Regions from separate parts of the Paenibacillus sp. FSL R5-0527 genome, predicted to be linked through region 2. Evidence: predicted binding sites of a transcription regulator. Region 2 holds the regulator's gene; the other holds the start of a gene.

Region 1 (10,139 bases), 5.0 Mb from region 2:
GAGATGCTCGATTTCGAAGTTGCAGACGCCGATCGCTTTGGCGCGGCCGTCGCGGTACAGTTTTTCCAGCGCTTTATAGGTGTCCACGTACTGATCGAATTTAGGCGTCGGCCAGTGGATCAGATAAAGGTCGATGTAATCGAGACCAAGCCGCTCCAGGCTTTCGTCAAAAGCGCGCAGCGTATTGTCGTAACCTTGGTCGGCGTTCCACACCTTGGTTGTAATAAACAGATTTTCGCGGGGAACGGACGACTGCTTGATCGCTTTGCCGACCCCAACCTCGTTGCGGTAAATCATCGCCGTATCGATGGAAGTGTATCCGACTTCCAGCGCTTTGGCTACCGCTGCCGTAGCTTCCTCGTCTTTGACTTGCCATACGCCAAACCCGAGCTGCGGCATCTTTACTCCATTGTTCAATGTGACAAAATCCATATGTAAATCCTTCCTTTCTCCATTTGATAGCTTTGCTGTTAAAGTGTTTCCGATATCGCTCTGGCGCAATCCTTAACCATGCGTATATGCACGGGATCCTTGTCCCTGCACAGCCGGTTGGATGGACCGGATAACGCGATCGCCGCGATAACCTGATCTCCTTTGCGGATCGGGGCGCCGATGCAGCGTACACCGATTTCCCCCTCTTCGTTGTCCAACGAATAACCGTTTTGCCGAATCCGCTCCAGTTCCTCCCGGAACAATTCCCGGGACGTGATCGAATGCTCCGTTAGTTTTTCCAAAGACAACTGCTCGATGATCCGGTTTTGTTCCTCCCGCCCCTGAAAGGCCAGCAGGCATTTGCCGATGGCATCGGCATGCAGCGGCAGGCGGTCTCCGGCTTCATGATGGGTACGTGTAGCATATTTGCCGGGCACGGCTTGCGTGATCATCATTTCCGTTCCCTGTAGCATCCCGATGTAGGCGGTCTCCCCGGTTTCCCGGCTCAATTGATCGAGATGAGAAACGGAGCGCCACATGAAATAATCTTGTTTCTGCGGGTAGCTTGCAAACAGCCTGGAGATGAAAACATCCGACACGGCGTACCGGCTGCCGCTGTTTTTGGCGATGAAGCGGTTTTGTTCCAAGGTGCTGATCAAGCGGTAGGCGGTGCTTTGGTTAAGCTGCAGCTTTTCGATGATTTCCTGGGCCGTGAGGCCGGGCGAATCGATCAGCAAATGGAAGATATCCAGTCCTTTTTTGAGCGTTTGGACTTCATTCCGGTTAATGCATAACCACCTCCTTCGGAGCCCGGATGCGATTAATTTCCAGTAAAAGTATATCACGATTAAAATTTGATTTGCAAATAAGGATAATTTAATTGTTTTCATTATCCAAAATGGGGAATTCACTTTTGAAAAAAGTATAAATTTATTTCAATATATGGATTTTGTGTAAAACTATAATATTATTAAGTTTGTAATAAGATTCACTATTTTGGTGGGCCGTGAGGTGGTTCAAGATGAGGTATGATTATAAGTGGAGATATCTTTTATCTGATACTGCTTCTAGTGACAATAACTGCTACATTAAAAACATGGAACGATGAGGGCTATGATAAATTCCTTAGCTTGCTTGGAGCAGTGGCTTGTTTAGTGGGATTGTACAAAACGTGGAAGGAAAGAAGATAAGACTGTAAGACTGTAAGACTCTAAGACTCTAAGACTCTAAGACTCTAAGACTCTAGACGGATTAACCTTGAGAAGGGATGGAGAAAATGGTCGGCAACAATGAACCTGTCATCACGCTGCGGGATTTGCGTATGAGATTTGGAGACAAATTTGTGTTAAACGGAATTGATCTGGACGTGTATCCGGGGCAAATCATCGGCTACATCGGTCCAAACGGGGCGGGCAAAAGCACGACGGTCAAAATCATGCTGGGACTGATCGAAGGCTATTCCGGCGAGGTCCGGATTTTGGGCGCCAGCCCGCAGGATGAAAGCGTGGAGTACAAAAAACGCATCGGTTATGTGCCGGAAGTGGCGGAAATTTACGATACGCTGACGGCACGGGAATATTTGACGTTTATCGGCGAGCTTTGCGGCTTGTCTGCGGACGATGCGGAGAGCAAAGCGCGCCGGCTTGCGGAACGTTTCGGCCTTAAGGATGTTTACGACGTCCGTATCGCCACGTTTTCCAAAGGGATGAAGCAGAAGGTGCTGCTTATTTCCAGCCTGCTGCATAACCCGGACATTTTGTTCCTGGACGAGCCGCTCAGCGGGCTTGACGCCAACAGCGTCATGGTGGTGAAGGAAATTCTCGCTTTGCTGGCCGCGCAGGGGAAAACGATTTTTTATTCTTCGCACATTATGGACGTAGTGGAAAAAATCAGCGATCGGATCATCCTGCTGGACCGGGGAATCGTGGTCGCCGACGGCAGCTTCGAGCAGCTTAAAGGCCAATTTAAAGAGGGCTCCCTGGAACAGGTGTTTAACCAGTTGACCGGATTTAACGAGCATCAAAGCATCGCCAAACAGTTTGTGGCGATTGTGCAAGAGGTGTAGTTATGAACGAGATGAAGTCGCTGAAGGTGCTGGACCGGTTCCGCGGGCTGTTCGAGCAAATGGGGGTAGACTATCCCGTTATGCGCCGCATCCTGCAGGTGAAGCTGACGATGGATGCCCGGCGGGTGCCCACCATTGTCGGAAAATCCCGAAAGGAGGCGGATCGGGGGAAAGACCGCTTCGGGAAGGAAAAGGAGAGAAACCAGTTTTTTGGTTCCTTGTGGCTTTACTTTATTTTTGGCGCGCTGGGTGGCATCATTGTGGCGGCCGGAGACAACTACCTGTTTCAGGTAAGCATGTTGTTTGGCATTATGATGTTTATAGTCATGACCTCGATGATTTCCGATTTTTCCGCGGTGCTGCTGGATATCCGGGACCGGAGCATCCTGGCGGTCAGGCCGGTGAACCGCCGGACGATCGCCATGGCCAAGGCGCTGCACATTTTCTTCTACCTGTTTTTTCTGACCGGCGCGATTGCGGCGGTGCCGCTGGCCGTCGGGCTGCTTAAGCACGGGGCCGGGTTTACGGTGTTGCTGCTGTTGGGGCTGGTGCTGATGGATATGCTCATTGTTGTCATCACCGCGCTGCTGTATTTGGCGGTGCTGCGCTTCTTTGACGGCGAAAAGCTGAAGGACATCATCAACTATGTGCAGATCGGGTTGACGATCGGCATTACGGTCGGGTATCAGCTGGTGGTCCGGCTTTTCGATTTTGCCGACTTAAACGTCGTGTTCCAGCCAAGATGGTGGCAGTATTTCATCCCGCCGATTTGGTTCGGAGCGGCGTTCGAGACGGTGCTGCATCCGGGGAACGGAAGGCCGTACACGGCCCTCGCCCTGTTGTCTCTGCTCGTGCCGCTGGCCGCTTTCGCCCTGTATCTGAAGTTGGCGCCGGCCCTGGAAAGGAATTTGCAGAAGCTGGCGGAGCCGGGACGGCGGCGCGGACAGCGGACGGGAACCGCATTGAAGCGGCTGGCCGAGTGGCTGTGCCGGGACCCGCAGGAGAGAGTATTTTTCCGGTTCGCCTGGTCGATGCTGGGGAATGAGCGGGAGTTTAAGCTTAAAGTGTACCCGACGCTGGGGTTTTCGATTATATTCCCGTTTATTTTTCTGTTTACCGACGGCTTCGGAAACGGACTTCAGGGGCTGGCCGGAACCCGCAAATATTTGTTTATTTATTTCTGCGGCTTGATGCTGCCTACCGTCATTATGATGCTGCGCTATTCCGGCAAACACAAGGCCGCCTGGATTTACCGGGTGCTGCCGATCCGGGAGGAGGGGCCGGTATACAAGGGGGCGCTGCTGGCTTGTCTGGTTCGGCTGCTGCTGCCTTTGTTCGTGCTGGAAGGCCTGATTTTCGTCCTGTTGTTCGGGGCGCATATCATTCCCGACCTGGTCGTTACCGGCCTGGCGCTGCAATTGTTCGCCATCCTGTGCTTCGCCTATTTGCGCAAAGGGCTTCCCTTCTCGGAACCGTTTGAGGCCACGCAGCAAAGCGAAGGATTGAAGTTACTGCCGCTTATGTTCCTGCTTGGCGGCATGGGACTACTGCATTGGGCGGCGACCACGGTTCCGTTTGGCGTTATCGTCTATGCGTTATTGCTGATCATCGCGATTTGGCTGGGGTGGCGAAAAGTGTTTGCTCCCGGAACGCTCGCAAAAGGGAGGGCGGAGTATTGAAGGTTGGAAGGATGCAATCGGAAAAAGAAGGGCCGCGGATCCGCCGCGAGAAGGCGACGGTGGCCCTGATGATTTCCCTTTATTGCCGGCGCCGGCATAGCCGCCGGGAACGGACCGGCCGGGACGAAGCCGCCGCCGGAAGCGAACCCGGCCTGTGCCCGGAATGCGCGGAGCTGCACCGATACGCGTTGGAGCGGCTCGCCCGCTGCCGGTTCGGCGAAGACAAAACGACCTGCCGGGCGTGTCCGGTCCACTGCTATGCGCCCAAACAGCGGGACAAAATCCGCAAAATCATGGCTTACGCCGGACCGAAAATGCTGTTGCGGCATCCGATATTGACGGTCCGGCATCTGCTGGACGATAGGAAGTGATCTCATTCACAATAATGTCAAACTTTTTGTGGCATTTAAAAAGTCCAGTAATGGCGCGGGTTTTCGGCTCCAATTTCACCTTTGTGACATACATCATGTGATTTCTGTCACAAAATTATTATTTTTTCGGCGTTCGTTTTCATCAATGAGTGCTAGAATTCACATTAGATAATAATTATTCGAAAGTAGGGGAATGAAATGTTGGATCCGATTCTGCTTGCACGGCTTCAGTTTGCGGTCACGACGATTTTCCATTTCTTCTTTGTGCCTCTGTCCATCGGCCTAGTCGTCCTGATCGCGATCATGGAGACGATGTACGTCGTAAAGGGAAAAGAAGAGTACAAACGGATGGCCAAATTCTGGGGAAAACTGTTCCTGATCAACTTTGCGGTCGGGGTCGTAACGGGGATTCTTCAGGAATTCCAGTTCGGAATGAACTGGTCCGATTACTCGCGGTTCGTAGGGGATGTGTTCGGCGCGCCGCTCGCGGTGGAAGCGCTGTTCGCCTTCTTTATGGAATCGACCTTTATCGGACTGTGGATCTTCGGCTGGGATCGCCTGTCCAAGAAGGTGCATCTGCTGTGCATTTGGCTGGTGGCTCTGGGGACGACGGTATCGGCGTTCTGGATTTTGGCGGCCAACTCGTTCATGCAGCGCCCGGTCGGGTTTGAAATCAATAACGGCCGTGCGGAAATGAACGACTTCTTTGCGCTGATCGGCAACGGCCAGCTGTGGGTGGAATTCCCGCATACCGTGCTTGGCGCGTTTGCCACAGGAGCGTTTATGATCGCCGGGGTCAGCGCGTATAAGCTGCTGAAACGCCAGGATACGTCCTTTTTCAAAAAATCGTTTACGATCGGCATCATCGTTGCTTTAATCGCTTCGTTCGCCACGGCGCTGTTCGGCCATCAGCAAGCGCAGTATCTGGTCAAAACGCAGCCGATGAAAATGGCCGCATCCGAAGGCCTGTGGGGCAAATCCGGCGACCCGGCGCCGTGGACGCTGTACGCGCACATCGATTCGGGCAACGGGAAAAACGACTTTGAAATCAAAATCCCTTACCTGCTCAGCTTCCTGTCTTACAGTAAATTTTCCGGCGAAGTAAAAGGAATGCACGAGCTTCAGGCCGAATATGAACAATCATATGGGCCTGGGGATTATATTCCGCCGGTGCGGACGACCTTCTGGAGCTTCCGGATCATGATCGCCGCCGGCTGTCTGATGATCCTGCTTGGACTTTACGGGACGTATCTCGCTTGGCGCAAAAAGCTGGACCGTCCGAACAAATGGTTCTACCGCGCGATGCTGTGGTCGATCTCGCTGCCGTTTATCGCCAATACGTCCGGCTGGATCATGACGGAAATCGGCCGTCAGCCGTGGACGGTATTCGGCCTGATGCAGACGAAGGACAGCGTATCGCCGAGCGTCACCGGCGGGCAAATTTTGTTCTCCCTGATCGCGTTCACGCTGATTTACGCGGTGCTTGGAGCGGTGATGGCCTACCTGTTCGTTAAAGTTATCAAGAAAGGGCCGAATGAGGACGGCGCCGGTGCCGACCATTCGACGGATCCATTTGGTAAGGAGGGTTATCATGCTGTCTCTTAATGAGCTGTGGTTTATCCTTGTCGCGGTGTTGTTCATCGGATTCTTCTTTTTGGAAGGTTTTGATTTCGGCATCGGAATGAGCACCCGGTTTTTGGCAAAAAATGATATGGAGCGCCGCGTGCTGATCAACTCGATCGGACCGTTTTGGGATGCCAACGAGGTGTGGCTGCTGACGGCGGGCGGCGCGATGTTCGCCGCGTTTCCGAACTGGTACGCCACGATGTTCAGTGGCTATTACACCCCGCTTGTCGTGCTGCTGCTGGCGCTGATCGCCCGCGGGGTCGCCTTTGAATTCCGCGGCAAGGTCGGCAGCGAGAAATGGAAGTCGACCTGGGATGCCGCGATTTTTCTCGGCAGCCTGCTGCCGCCGTTCCTGCTCGGCGTGGTGTTCGCCGGTCTGATGAAAGGCCTGCCGATCGACGGGGACATGGAAATGAAGGCCGGCCTGTTCGATATGGTGAACGTCTACACGCTGGTCGGCGGTATTACGGTCGTGGTGCTGTGCCTTGTGCACGGCCTGCTGTTCGCCTCGCTGCGCACGACGGGAAGCTTGCGGGAGCGGGCCCGCAAGCTGGCGCATAAAATGCTGATTCCGCTCGCCGTATTGTTCGTACTGTTCGGCGTGTTGACCTACTTCCAGACGGACGTGTTCCAAGTCCGCGGCTTAGTGCTCGGGCTGGTAGGGTTGCTCGGCGTTATCGCCTTTGTGCTGGGGGGATGGTTTATCTTCAAGCAAAAAGACGGCTGGGCGTTCGGCATGACCGGAACGATGATCGCCTTATCGATCGCGGCGGTGTTTATCGGGTTGTTCCCGCGCGTCATGGTCAGCTCGATCAGCGAGACGTTTTCCCTGACGATCCAGAACGCGTCTTCCGGGCCGTATTCGCTGAAGGTCATGACGATCGTGTCTTTAACCCTGCTGCCGTTTGTGCTGGGGTACCAAATTTGGAGTTATTTCGTTTTCCATAAACGCGTACACGAGAAGGAGCATTTGGAATATTAATGGGACGCGGTTTGATGAAATTTCAAGGGGTGCGGCCGGTCATGGCGATCATGGCCCTGCTGACCCTGCTTCAGAGCATCGCAATCATCGGGCAGGCTAAATGGCTGGCGGAGATCGTCTCCGCCCTGTTTGCCGGCGCCAAGCTGCAGGAACAAGCCGGCGGGGCCGGTTTGTTCCTGCTTGCTTTTATGGTGCGGCAAATTTGCGCGCTGACGATGCAGAAGACGGCCTACCGCTTTGCGGAAGAGACGGGGCGGGACCTGCGGAAGCAGGTGCTGGAGAAGCTGTTTCAGCTGGGTCCGCGGTTCACTGGAACCGAAGGCACAGGGAACCTGGTGACCCTGGTGCTGGAGGGCGTGGCCAAATTCCGCAATTACCTGGAGCTGTTTCTGCCGCGGATGCTGGCGACCGGGCTGACGCCGGTGCTGATTTTGGCTTACGTTTATAAGCTGGATCTCGCTTCCGGGGTTATCCTGACGATCACGATGCCGATTTTGATCGCGTTTATGATTTTGCTCGGGCTGGCGGCGCGGAAGCAAACGGAGCGGCAGCTCAAATCGTACCGCGTGTTGGCGAACCATTTCGTCGATTCGCTGCGCGGTCTGGAGACGCTGAAATTCCTCGGGCGCAGCAAATCGCATCAGAACTCGATCGCCCGGGTGAGCGATTCCTACCGCTCGGCGACGATGCGCACGCTGCGGGTCGCCTTTTTGTCTTCGTTTGCGCTCGACTTCTTTACGATGCTGTCGGTCGCTTCGGTGGCGGTCAGCCTCGGGCTGCGGCTGGTGAACGGGGAAATGCTGCTGCTGCCCGCGCTGACCGTGCTGATTTTGGCGCCGGAGTATTTCCTGCCGGTGCGGATGGTCGGGGCGGATTTCCATGCCACCCTGGACGGGAAAGAAGCCGGAGAAGCGATGCAGGCGATCATCACGGCGGCGGAGGAGGAGGCGTCTAAGGCGGCGCCGGTGCCGGAAGGCGTGGCCTGGGCGTGGACGGCGGACAGTACGCTGGCCTTGCATGGCGTGGGCGTGATTCATGAGCGGGAGGCCATGGCCTCGCTGGAGGACGTCCGGCTGTCGCTTCGCGGCATGGGCAAAATCGGCATCATCGGCGAAAGCGGAGCCGGAAAGTCGACGCTGATCGACGTGATCGGCGGGTTTTTGCGGCCGACATCCGGCGGCTTTGAGCTGAACGGCAGCGCGCTGGGCGACTTGACGGCCGCGGGCTGGCGGGAGCAAATCACTTATATTCCGCAGCGTCCGTATATTTTCAGCGGCAGCCTGGCCGATAATATAAGCTTTCATGCGCCCGGGGCGTCGCGCGGGGACGTGGAGCGGGCGGCGGTGGCGGCCGGGCTCGGGGAATTGGCGCGCAGCTTGCCCGGCGGGCTGGACGAGCCGATCGGCGGCGGCGGGCGGACGCTGAGCGGCGGCCAGGAGCAGCGCGTGGCGCTGGCCCGGGCTTTAGTCAGCAAACGGCCGATCATTTTGCTCGACGAGCCGACGGCCCATTTGGACATCGAGACGGAATATGAATTGAAGAATACGATGCTGCCTTTGTTTGAAGGCAAGCTCGTATTGCTGGCCACCCACCGCCTGCATTGGATGCGGGAGATGGACCGCATTATCGTGATGGAGCAGGGCCGGGTGGCGGAAACGGGAACGCATGGCGAGTTGATGAAGAAACGGGGCGCTTATTACCGCATGGTTGCGGCGCAGCGGGAGGAGATCGGATGAAGCGGGAGTCTTGGATTGGCCCTTATTTTCGTTTATACAGCGGACGGTTTGCCCTTTATTTGCTCTTCGGCGTGCTTACGCTGCTCTCCGCCGGCATGCTGATGTTTACTTCCGGTTTTCTGATCTCGAAGTCGGCGCTGCAGCCTTACAATATTTTGCTGGTGTACGTGCCGATCGTCGGCGTGCGCACGTTTGGGATCGGCCGGGCGGTCATCCACTATGTCGAGCGGTTGGTCGGCCATGACACGGTGCTGCGGATTTTGGCCCGGATGCGGGTACGCTTGTATCGGATATTGGAGCCTCAAGCGCTCTTTATCCGTTCCCGTTATCGGACGGGCGACATTCTCGGAGCGCTGGCCGACGATATCGAACAGCTGCAAAACGTATATATCCGCACCGTGTTCCCGAGCCTGGTCGCTTTGATTTTGTATGCTGCGGCCGTAATTGCGATGGGATTTTTTGATGTGACGTTCGCTTTGTTGCTGGCGGGGTACATTTTTGTTCTGGTGGCGGTGCTGCCTTATGTGACGCTGCGGCTGACCCGGCGGACCAACGAAGAGGTCAAACGCGAGCGTGGCGGGCTGTACCGGACCTTGACCGACGCCGTCATGGGCATCGGCGATTGGGTGATCAGCGGCCGGGCGGACGAATTCCTGGCCTCGTACGAGCGGGATGAGGCGGCCGTGGCCCGCAAAGACCGCAAGCTGCGGGCATGGGCGCGCTGGCGGAGCCTGTTCGGCCAGTCGGTCGTCGGCCTCGCCGTCGTCTCGATGGTGTACTGGGCCGGCGGGCAGGCCGCGGCCGGGCAGATCGACGCCACGCTGATCGCCGCGTTCGTGCTGATCGTGTTCCCGCTGGCGGATGCGTTTTTGCCCGTCTCGGACGCGGTGGAGCGTATCCCGCAGTACGGCGTGTCGTTGGCGCGGCTGGCGCGGATCGAGCACTCCGGCGGTGAGCAGCGGCAGGACGCTGGCGGAACGGGCGTTGCCAGCGGGAGCGGGGGATCCCGCGCCACGGCCCCGGAGGCTGCTCAAGCCGTCCACATTCGGCTGCAGGGCGTGCGCTTCGCGTATGCGGCGGGCGGCGCCATTTCCGTGGACGGTGTGTCGCTGGACATCCCGCAGGGCAAGCGGGTTGCCGTGATCGGCCGCAGCGGCGCGGGCAAGTCGACGCTGCTGAAGCTGATCCAGGGGGCGCTTGCCCCAAGCGATGGAACGGTGACGTTTAACGGCGTCCCCGCCGCGGCCT
Region 2 (10,139 bases):
CTTCGGGAAAGAGACGTTCCGCTGCTCGCCGAGGTGGTGCCGTTTCCTTTCCTGGCTGCCGTATTTAAAGGCAGGCAGCATTATTTGTGCTTGCGCAAATTTGAACATAAAATAAATAGAAAAGACTTTGCCACGCCGAAAGAAGAGGTGATGACGGCGGCGCAAATGGTCGTGTGGCTGACGCAAACGGTCAACGGCGACGATGAAGAGCTCAATTTGGGCAATCGCGGCGGCGATTTCTGGGAAACGGTGGCCAGCGAGTCGGACTCCTGTCTCGGGCGGTCCTGCCCATGGTTCCGCAAATGCTTCTATCATCGGGCCAAACATGAAGCCGGGGTCGCCGATGTGGTCATTACGAACCACTCCAAGCTGTTTACCGATATCCAGGCCGGGCATCAGCTGCTGCCGGGATACGAGCGCCTGGTCATCGACGAGGCCCATCATTTGGAGGATGTGGCGGGGAAACACCTGGGCATTCATATGAAGTATTTTACCGTCATTCATACGCTCACCCGGCTGTTTAAAGACAGCAAGACCGGCCAGCTGCCGAATCTCCGCATCGCTTTGCAGGCGGCGGGGGGCGAAAAAACGGGCGAATGGTGCCGGGTCATCGACGAAATGTACCCGACGCTGATCGATGTGAAGGAAAGCTGGGACAAGCTCAGCGAGCTGCTGTTTGCCCTGATGCCGGAACGGAGCGACGCCGCGCCCGGCGATCCGGGCCAATTCGTTTACCGCCTGCTTCCGCTAAAGAAACCGCAGGAATGGGATAAGCTGTCGGCGCTGGAGAACCAGATTTACGTTGCGCTAGGGGACGTGCTCCGCAAAGGCGACCGGATGCTGGCGCAAATCCGGGAAGAGCAGGAGGATTACGGTTCCGAAAGCCTCCTGACCGACATCAACGGGTTATTCAAGGATTTGGCCAACGAGCGGGAGGCCCTGCGTTTCTTCATGAAGCTGGAGAGCGAGGAGACGGTGTACTGGATGGAAGCGAACGGGAATTTCCGCAGCCGCTCCCTGCAGATGTATGCCGTTCCGATCGACGTTAGCGCGCAATTGAAGGAATACTTTTTCGACAGAAAAAAAAGCGTGGTGATGACCTCGGCGACGCTGTCGGTCGACAAGTCGTTCCAGTATATGATCGAACAGCTGGGACTGACGGAAGCGGCCGGGGAAGGACGGCTGAACACGGCGATGCTGCCGTCGCCGTTTGATTACCGCAGCCAGGCTCTGCTCGTCATCCCGCGCGATTTTCCGAGCGTGAAGGGGAGCGTGGGCGACGACCATTTCGTCAGCACGCTGGTGCGTTCGCTCGCCGATACCGCGGTTGCGACGCAAGGCCGTATGCTGGTGCTGTTCACATCGTACCGGATGCTGCGGCAGGTTTACGAGCCGTTGAAGGAGCTATTGTCGGCGCAAGGAATCACGGTCATCGGCCAGGGGATGGACAGCGGCAGCCGCAGCAAGCTGACCCGGCGCTTTCAGGGCCAGGCGGCGTCAGTGCTGCTGGGGACGAGCAGCTTCTGGGAAGGCGTGGACATTCCGGGCGAAGCGTTGACGAGCCTGGCGATCGTCCGCCTGCCCTTCCAGCCTCCCAACCATCCGCTGGTGGAAGCGAAAAGCGAACGGCTGCAGAAGGAGAAGAAAAATCCTTTCATGAAACTGTCCGTGCCCCAGGCGGTCATCCGCTTCAAGCAGGGATTCGGCAGGCTCGTCCGCTCCTCGCAGGACCGGGGGATCGTGGTTGTTTACGATACCCGCATCTTGGAGTCTTACTACGGGAAATACTTTTTATATTCACTGCCCGGGCCGAAGATGGAGCATATGCCGCTCACTCAGATGGTTCCGCGCATATCGGAATGGTTAAATCCGGGAGACGAAAACGTCTCTAAGTCCGCGTCAGAATAGGGGGATAAACGTATGAAATCCGAAAAAATTTCCGATGCCGTCGTCCGCCGGCTGCCGGTGTATTTGCGGTTCCTCAACGAGCTGAGCCGGCGCGAAGTGCCTACGGTGTCCTCGCAGGAGCTCGGCCAGAAGCTGGACCTCAACCCGGCCCAGATCCGCAAGGATCTGGCCTACTTCGGCGATTTCGGGCGAAAGGGCATCGGCTACGATGTCGCGTATTTGATCGAGAAAATCCAGCAAATCCTCAACTTGGACCAGCAGATCAACGTTGCGCTGGTCGGCGCCGGTAATTTGGGGCAGGCGCTTTCGAATTACAACGCTTATTTGAAAGACAACATGAAAATCGTGGCGGTGTTCGACGCCTCTCCGGCCAAGATCGGCACGCAAATCAACAACATCACGATCCAGCCGATCGAAGAGCTGACGGAAACGGTGCGGGAGAAAAATGTCCGGATCGGGATCATTACCGTCCCGGATTACGAAGCGCAGCGCGTGGCGGATCAATTGGTGGCGGCGGGAATCGGGGCCATTCTGAACTTCGCTCCGACGATTTTGAAGGTGCCTCCGGAAGTCCGCATCCATGCCGCCGATTTCACGACCGATTTGCTCAGTCTGGCTTATTACTTGAATGACGGAAGCGGAAAGGAACAACCTGCCCATGAGTCGTAAATGGTTAATCAAGAACGGAACCTTTGTCGTGTTCGAACAAGATCGTTCCATTGTACAGGGCTATATGCTCGTTGAGGGCGACACGATTTCCTATATCGGCGAGCAGCTTCCTGAAGGGGCGGAAGACGCGGAAACCTTCGACGGAAAAGGGCTGCTGTTCATGCCGGGGCTGATCAACACGCACGGCCACGCGGCGATGTCGCTGCTGCGCGGATACGGCGACGACATGGTGCTGCAGACCTGGCTTCAGGAAAAAATGTGGCCGATGGAAGCCAAGTTCACCGCCGGCGATGTGTACGCCGGGACGGCGTTGTCCGTGCTGGAGATGCTGAAAGGCGGAACGACCACGTTCCTGGACATGTACGACCATATGGATGAAGTGGCCAAAGTGGTTCAGGAGTCGGGCATCCGCGCCGTGCTGATGCGCGGCGTCATCGGGTTGTGCCCGCCGGACGTGCAGCAGCAGAAGCTGAACGAAGCGATCGCGTTTGCGAAAAATTGGCACGGCCGGGCGGACGGCCGAATCACGGCGATGATTTCGCCGCACGGGCCGTACACCTGTCCGCCGGAATTTTTCGAGAAATTCGTACAAGCGGCTCATGATCTGGATCTGCCGATGCATACGCATATGTCGGAGACGCGGGCGGAAGTGGAGCAAAACGTGAACGATTACGGAGTCAGACCCGTTCAGCATTTGCTGAACCTCGGGATGTTCTCCCGTCCGTCGCTGCTTGCTCACGCCGTGCATTTGACCGATGAGGAGATCGATATTTTGGCGGCCCATAACGTGGCGGTGTCGCACAATCCCGGCAGCAACCTGAAGCTGGCCAGCGGCGTGGCGCGGGTGCCGGCACTGCTTGGCAAAGGCGTGGTCGTTTCGCTTGGAACGGACGGCGCCGCCAGCAACAACAACCTCGATATGCTCGAGGAGGTCCGCCTCGCCGCATTGATCCACAAAGGCGTTTCCGGCGATCCTACCGCCGTTCCGGCGCTGGAGGCCCTCAAAATGGGCACGGAATACGGGGCGAAGTCGGTGTACTTGGCGAATACGGGGAAACTCGCGGCCGGCATGAAGGCGGATTTTATCGCGCTGAATACGGAACAGGCCCATTTCGTGCCGAAGACGGATTACGTTTCCCATGTCGTCTATTCGGCCGGCTCCAAAGATGTAGAGCATGTGTGGGTTAACGGCGAGCAGGTGGTCAAACACGGGGCTTGCCTCACCCTCGACGAGGAGCGTATCCGGCGCGAGGCGCAAGCGGCCTTCGAAGGGCTGCTGGCCCGGTAGGGGCCTGGAGGCTTGGCACTGATTGCTTGCTGCTTTTTGAATGGCGCGTGCGGTTGCAGCTGCGGCCGTGGCCGTGGACGTAAACGTGAACGTGTCATGTTCGTGGCTGCACCTGTGGCTGTGCCTGTAATTACGGCGATTTAGCGGTAAAAAAGGGCGTTATTTTCGGATTTGAAGAGGTTTCCGCCGCAATAAGGGACTTTTTTGTCGCTATTTCCCGGCATTGGCCGTGATATTGACGATATCGCCCGTCCTCGGGGAAAATAAGAACTAAAATAGCCGTTATTTTAACGATGCGGAGGAAAAACGGCCGAATAACGACCGGAATTAACGTTATTTTTCTGCGACTGTGCGAATGTGCGCGAATGTAGGTTTAGACGACTGGCTACAGGGGAAAGGAAGAGAAGGTTGAGAAAGAGAACCAAGTGGCTCCTGCTTTCGCTGCTGATTTTAGTGATCGTGCTTTTTGCCCTTCACCGTTTTTATATCTACGTTCTTCAGGATACCTGGGCAAGCGAAAATGCAGTGATTGAGCAGGCGAAACAGGAGACGGACCTGGTCCAGGGCGATAAAGTGTGGAAATCGGTGTGGGACGATGTGTGCTGGGTGGTCCATGGCAAAGACGGGTCAGGCCGGGAGATGATGGTATGGCTCCGGGAAGGTCATGAACCCGTGGTGCGGCTGCTCTCGGAAGGTGTGTCGGAGACCCGGGTGCGGACGATCATTAACGAAAGCCTGCCCGGGATCACTATCGTCAGGCTGGTGCCCGGCATCTACAATGAACGGCTGGTGTGGCAGCTGTTTTATAAACAAAAGGATCACCACTACTACCGTTTTTACGATTTTGGCACCGGTGAGGCGTTGAACGATGTATTTACGCTTCCGAACCGCTGATCCGCCATGAAGTGAACCGAATAGGAGATTTGAAGCATACGGTTTCTATGTTCAGCAATTTGGACGTGGAGGCCGTTTTTTTGCAATATAGCAACCCCAATCAAACGCGGCTGGCTTAATTTAAAGTGGAAAGTTGAAACGGATTCGGAGAATACGTGCTAAAACAATACAATAAGGAGAGGTACCGGCTGTACAATCCAAGTCAGCTTTCTACGGCGCTTTCCGAACAAATCAGATTATTCCGCCAAGGTATCGCCTGTCCTAAGCTTTTTACATACCAAGACCAAATCATGCTGGAGTCCGAGTGTGGGGAGAAGTTCGTGGCCATGCAATATTGCAAGAAATGATTTGGCTCGCCGACCATCTGGGCGAGTTGCCGCTTCTGCTTGAGAATATGTAGCAGTCTACCCATTTAAAATTTAAAATATAGCCATACTTTTTTTCGATATTTGATAGATCATGTGATATACTCTTATTTGTGGATTTGATATACGAAATGATATATCAAAATAATATATCCGACTAAGCGACGGTTCTTGAAAAAGCAACCACTTCAGAAATATAGATAAGGGGGACATCACGTGAAACTGCGTATTGGACCAGTTGTGTCGAGTGTTGTCATTTCCGCCGTATTGCTGTTTGGCGGATGGTTCATATATCGGCAGTGGGCGATTGAGCGTCCGCTGGAAAATATCGTAAAAACTTATGACGGCGTAAACGATGTACAGTTGGACATTAAGCCGAACGAACTTGCCGTGAAGCTGGACCTCGCACCCGGGACGGATCTCGGCGATCTGGTGCGGAAAATCGAACAGGACGGAAAACGGCAAATCGGCGGACGGACGTTGAAGCTGGACGTGAAAGACCATTCTTCGCCGGTTCTGGACGAGCTGTGGCAGAAAGCGCTGTTCAGCGTGGCGCAGGCGATGGAGACGAAGAAATATACGGAAATTACGTCCGCGCTGGAGCAAATGGAGCAGGCGAATTCCAAAGTGACGGCCAAGGCGGAGATGGATGAGGACAATGTTTACATTACGCTGACGGACGGACAAGCCAGCAAGTTTATCATTTTGCCGCGGACTCCACAGCGATTGGGGGCATGGCCGAATGCGTAAATGGATGGTGGAGGCGGCCATAGGGTTTATTCCGGTGCTGCTATTGTTCCTGGCGATCGTTGGCTATAACGTCGTACCGCTCGTGATTTTGTTTGTTTTGTTCGGCGTGCTGTTTGCGGCGATCAACATGCGCGGGGGCGGAATAGCGATCGGGGCGGCTCAGGAGCGGAAGCGCCGGCAGAGCGGCCCGGACAAGCTGACGTTTGAGGAAATCGGCGGCCAGGAGAGCGCCAAGCAGGAATTGCGCGAAGCGCTCGATTTTATGGTGCGCCACGAGGAAATCAGCAAATTCGGGATCCGGCCGATCAAGGGGATTTTGCTGACCGGACCTCCCGGAACCGGTAAAACGCTGCTGGCGAAAGCCGCCGCCCAGCACACCAACGCGGTGTTCGTGGCGGCTTCGGGCTCGGAATTTGTGGAGATGTACGTCGGCGTAGGCGCGAGCCGCATCCGCGAGTTGTTTAAGGAAGCGAAGGCGCGCGCGGCCAAAGAAAACAAGGAGAACGCGGTCATTTTCATCGATGAGATCGAGGTGATCGGCGGCAAACGGGAAGGCGGGCAGCAGCGCGAATACGATCAGACGCTGAACCAGCTGCTGACCGAAATGGACGGAATTTATTCGTCGGACACGCCGCGCATTCTCCTGATCGCCGCGACCAACCGCAAGGAAATGCTGGACGGCGCATTGCTCCGGCCGGGGCGTTTCGACCGTCATATTCAGGTCGATCTTCCCGACAAAAAGGGCCGGCTCCACATTTTGGAGCTGCATGGGAAGAACAAGCCGCTGCACGAAAGCGTCAGCCTGGAGAAGGTGGCCGAGGAATCGTTCGGGTTCTCGGGGGCGCAGCTCGAAAGCGTCATGAACGAGGCGGCCATCTACGCGATGCGCGAAGAGGCGGCCGAGATCATGCAGCCCCATCTGTCGATGGCGATCGATAAGGTGATGATGGGCGAGAAGACGGACCGCCAGGCGAACGAGGAAGAGAAGCGCCGGGTGGCGATTCATGAGCTTGGCCACGCGATCGCCGCCGAGGTCGTAGCTCCGGGCAGCGTGAATCAAGTGGCGCTTAGCCCGCGCGGAAGGGCGCTCGGCTATGTGCGGCATAATCCGCAGGACGAAAAGTATCTGTACACCAAAGACTATCTCGAAGGGCAAATCATGGTTGCGCTGGCCGGTGCGGCCGCGGAAGAAATTTATTACGGCGGGCGCAGCACGGGCTCGAGCAACGACTTTGAGCAGGCGCTGAAAATCGTTCATACGATGATGACCTCCGGGCTGACTTCACTTGGCATCGTGAATATGGAAATGGTAACGACGGAGGTTTTGATGCATGAAAATGCGCGGATATTGGATGAGCTGGCCGCTAGAACGAAAGAAATGCTGCTCCGGCATTCGGCAGTATTCGACAAATCTCTCGAAATTTTATTAATAGAAGAGCGCCTTTCGGGCGAGCAATTCCGTTGTCAATTTCGTGACAGCGTGCATTTACCGGCATAAAACATGATGCCGGTTATTTTTTTTACTTTTTCGTCATGCTAAGATATTATTATATGTTGGGTGTAAAAGATGTATTATTCGACATCTGGGGAACAATATTATGCAGAGATCATGAAAGGATGGAGCGAGAGGACCATGAATTACAAAAAAATAGGCGTCATCGGCGGCGGTACGATGGGGCAAGGCATCAGCGAAATGCTTGCGGGCAAAGGGCTCGATGTGCTGCTGGTGGAGGAAACGACCGAAAAATTGAACCATGCTTACAGCATGATTGAGACGAGTCTCGATAAGCAACTCGAAAAATGGGCGATTACGCAGGCCGAGAAAAAGCTGATTTTATCCCGGATCCACAAAGTGACTCATTTCGCCGAACTCGGCACCTGCGATATGGTCATCGAGACCATTTCGGAAGATGTGAACGCCAAAAAAGAAGTTTTCAAGCAGTTGGATCAGGTTTGCCCAAGCCATATCATTTTGGCGAGCAATACGTCGACCCTCAGCTTGACGGAAATCGCCGGTTCCACGAAATATCCGGAACGGGTGATTGGCATGCACTTTATTTATCCCGTTGCCAAAATCGATCTGGTTGAAATTATCCGCGGCTTGAAAACTTCGGATTCCACATTCGAAGAAACGAAACGCTTTGTGGAGGAAGTTGTGGAGAAGCACGGCATTATGGTATATGAATCCCCGGGCTTCGTTACATCCCGGATTATTTGCGTTATGATCAACGAAGCGCTGCACGTGCTTGGCGAAGGCGTCGCCTCCGCGGAAGAAATCGACAAAGCCATGCACATGGGGTACCAATTCCAATACGGGCCGCTGGAAATGGCCGACCGCTTCGGCCTGGATTCGGTGCTGGCCGCGCTGGAACGGATGTTCCGCGAATTCGGCGAACTGAAATACCGTCCATCCTTTGTGCTGAAGAAAATGGTTCGCGCCGGCAACCTGGGCGTGAAAACGGGCGAAGGATTTTTCAAATACGATAAGGACGGTGACCGTTTGTGAAAATTTTAGTTATTAACGCGGGCAGTTCCTCGCTGAAATACCAGTTGTATGATATGACGGACGAATCCGTGTTGGCGAAAGGCCTTGTTGAACGGATCGGCATGGACTCCTCCATTTTGACCCATAAACCTACAGGGAAGGAAGAGGTTACCGAGGTCAGCGATATTTTGGAGCACACCACGGCAATGCGCAAAGTGCTGGAGAAACTTGTGGACAAAACGCACGGCGTTCTGAACTCCATCGATGAGATCGATGCGGTGGGCCACCGCGTCGTTCACGGCGGGGAAGCTTTCAAGAGCTCGGCGCTGATCACGGGGGAAGTGAAATCGGAAATCCGCCGCCTGTTCGACCTGGCGCCATTACATAATCCGCCTAGCATGATGGGGATTAGCGCAGCCGAAGCGAACTTGCCGAACGTACCGCACACGGTTGTATTCGACACGGCGTTTCACCAAACGATGCCGGAGAAAGCTTATCTGTACGCGATTCCGAAGGTGCTCTACAAGAAGCATAAAGTCCGCCGTTACGGCTTCCACGGCACCTCCCATGCATATGTGAGCAAGACGGCCGCCGAATTTTTGCAGCGCCCGATCGAAGACCTGAAGATCATTACTTGCCATATCGGCAACGGCGCCAGCCTGACCGCGGTTAAAGACGGGATCTCCGTCGATACCTCGATGGGGATGACGCCGCTCGAAGGCTTGATCATGGGCACGAGAAGCGGTGACCTTGATCCGGCGATCGTTCCGTACGTGATGAACAAAGAGGAACTTACGATGAACGAAGTGAACTCGATGCTGAACAAGCACAGCGGACTTCTGGCCATTTCCGGCAGCAGCAGCGACATGCGGGACATTACGGACGGTTGGGAAGCCGGCAAGCCCAATGAAACGCTCGCGTTTGAAATGTATGAATACCGCCTGCGCAAATACATCGGCGCTTATGCGGCGGCGATGAACGGCGTCGACGTGATCGTCTTTACCGCCGGGGTCGGCGAAAATTCGGCGATCGTCCGCGAGGCGGTGTGCCAAAACCTCACTTATCTTGGGGTCGAAATCGACAAAGAGCTGAACAAGGTTCGTTCCGGCGATCCGCGCCGCATCTCCACGCCGAATTCCAAAGTCGAGGTTCTGGTCGTGCCGACGAACGAAGAGCTGATGATCGCCCGCGACACGCTCCGGATCGTGCAGGAATCGAAGGGCTGATTGCCGAACATACAAAGGAGTATAAGTTAAATATCCATATTGCGACGTTAGAGGAGAGATAAAGACATGGCGATCAAAACCGTGATTCGTCAAGTGAATGAGCATGTCGGAGAGACCGTCGTCATCGGCAGTTGGCTGAACAATAAACGCTCCAGCGGAAAAATCCAGTTTCTGCAGCTGCGGGACGGTACGGGATACATCCAGGCGGTCGTCGTGAAAAACGAAGTGTCCGAGGAAACCTGGAACGCCGCCAAAAGCTTAACCCAGGAATCCTCGCTGTACGTGACGGGCGTGATTCGCGAGGAGCCGCGCAGCAAGTCCGGTTACGAAATGACGGTAACGGGCCTGGAAATCATTCATTTGACCGAAGACTATCCGATAACGCCAAAGGAACATGGCGTCGATTTCTTGATGGACCATCGTCATTTATGGCTCCGTTCCAGCAAACAGCGGGCGATCATGGTCATCCGCGCGGAGATCATCCGCGCCGTGCAGCAGTTTTTTGACCAAAACGGATTTACATTGGTAGATCCTCCGATTTTAACGCCGACCTC

Evidence for each region. Region 2 encodes Rex, which represses fermentation and respiration genes when NADH is low (regulators of the CRP and FNR family bind a similar motif). Its sites were predicted from a motif close to TTGTGAAATATTTCACAA; they were not measured.
Region 1: the regulator Rex is predicted to act here: its motif matches at 4,643-4,660, upstream of NYE69_RS00340 (cytochrome ubiquinol oxidase subunit I).

Annotation. Positions count from the first base shown of each region.
Region 1 covers NZ_JBBOYI010000001.1:74,074-84,212, reverse strand. The annotation lists gene NYE69_RS00365 (aldo/keto reductase) at 1-432, opposite strand, end outside; gene NYE69_RS00360 (IclR family transcriptional regulator) at 471-1,322, opposite strand; gene NYE69_RS00355 (ABC transporter ATP-binding protein) at 1,709-2,497, shown strand; gene NYE69_RS00350 (hypothetical protein) at 2,500-4,176, shown strand; gene NYE69_RS00345 (nitrous oxide-stimulated promoter family protein) at 4,173-4,547, shown strand; gene NYE69_RS00340 (cytochrome ubiquinol oxidase subunit I) at 4,746-6,152, shown strand; gene cydB (cytochrome d ubiquinol oxidase subunit II) at 6,139-7,155, shown strand; gene cydD (thiol reductant ABC exporter subunit CydD) at 7,155-8,891, shown strand; gene cydC (thiol reductant ABC exporter subunit CydC) at 8,888-10,139, shown strand, end outside.
Region 2 covers NZ_JBBOYI010000001.1:5,073,628-5,083,766, reverse strand. The annotation lists gene dinG (ATP-dependent DNA helicase DinG) at 1-1,908, shown strand, start outside; gene NYE69_RS22415 (redox-sensing transcriptional repressor Rex) at 1,921-2,577, shown strand; gene NYE69_RS22410 (amidohydrolase) at 2,567-3,865, shown strand; gene NYE69_RS22405 (cell wall elongation regulator TseB-like domain-containing protein) at 4,274-4,759, shown strand; gene NYE69_RS22400 (hypothetical protein) at 5,341-5,874, shown strand; gene NYE69_RS22395 (AAA family ATPase) at 5,867-7,372, shown strand; gene NYE69_RS22390 (3-hydroxyacyl-CoA dehydrogenase family protein) at 7,508-8,380, shown strand; gene NYE69_RS22385 (acetate/propionate family kinase) at 8,377-9,585, shown strand; gene asnS (asparagine--tRNA ligase) at 9,652-10,139, shown strand, end outside.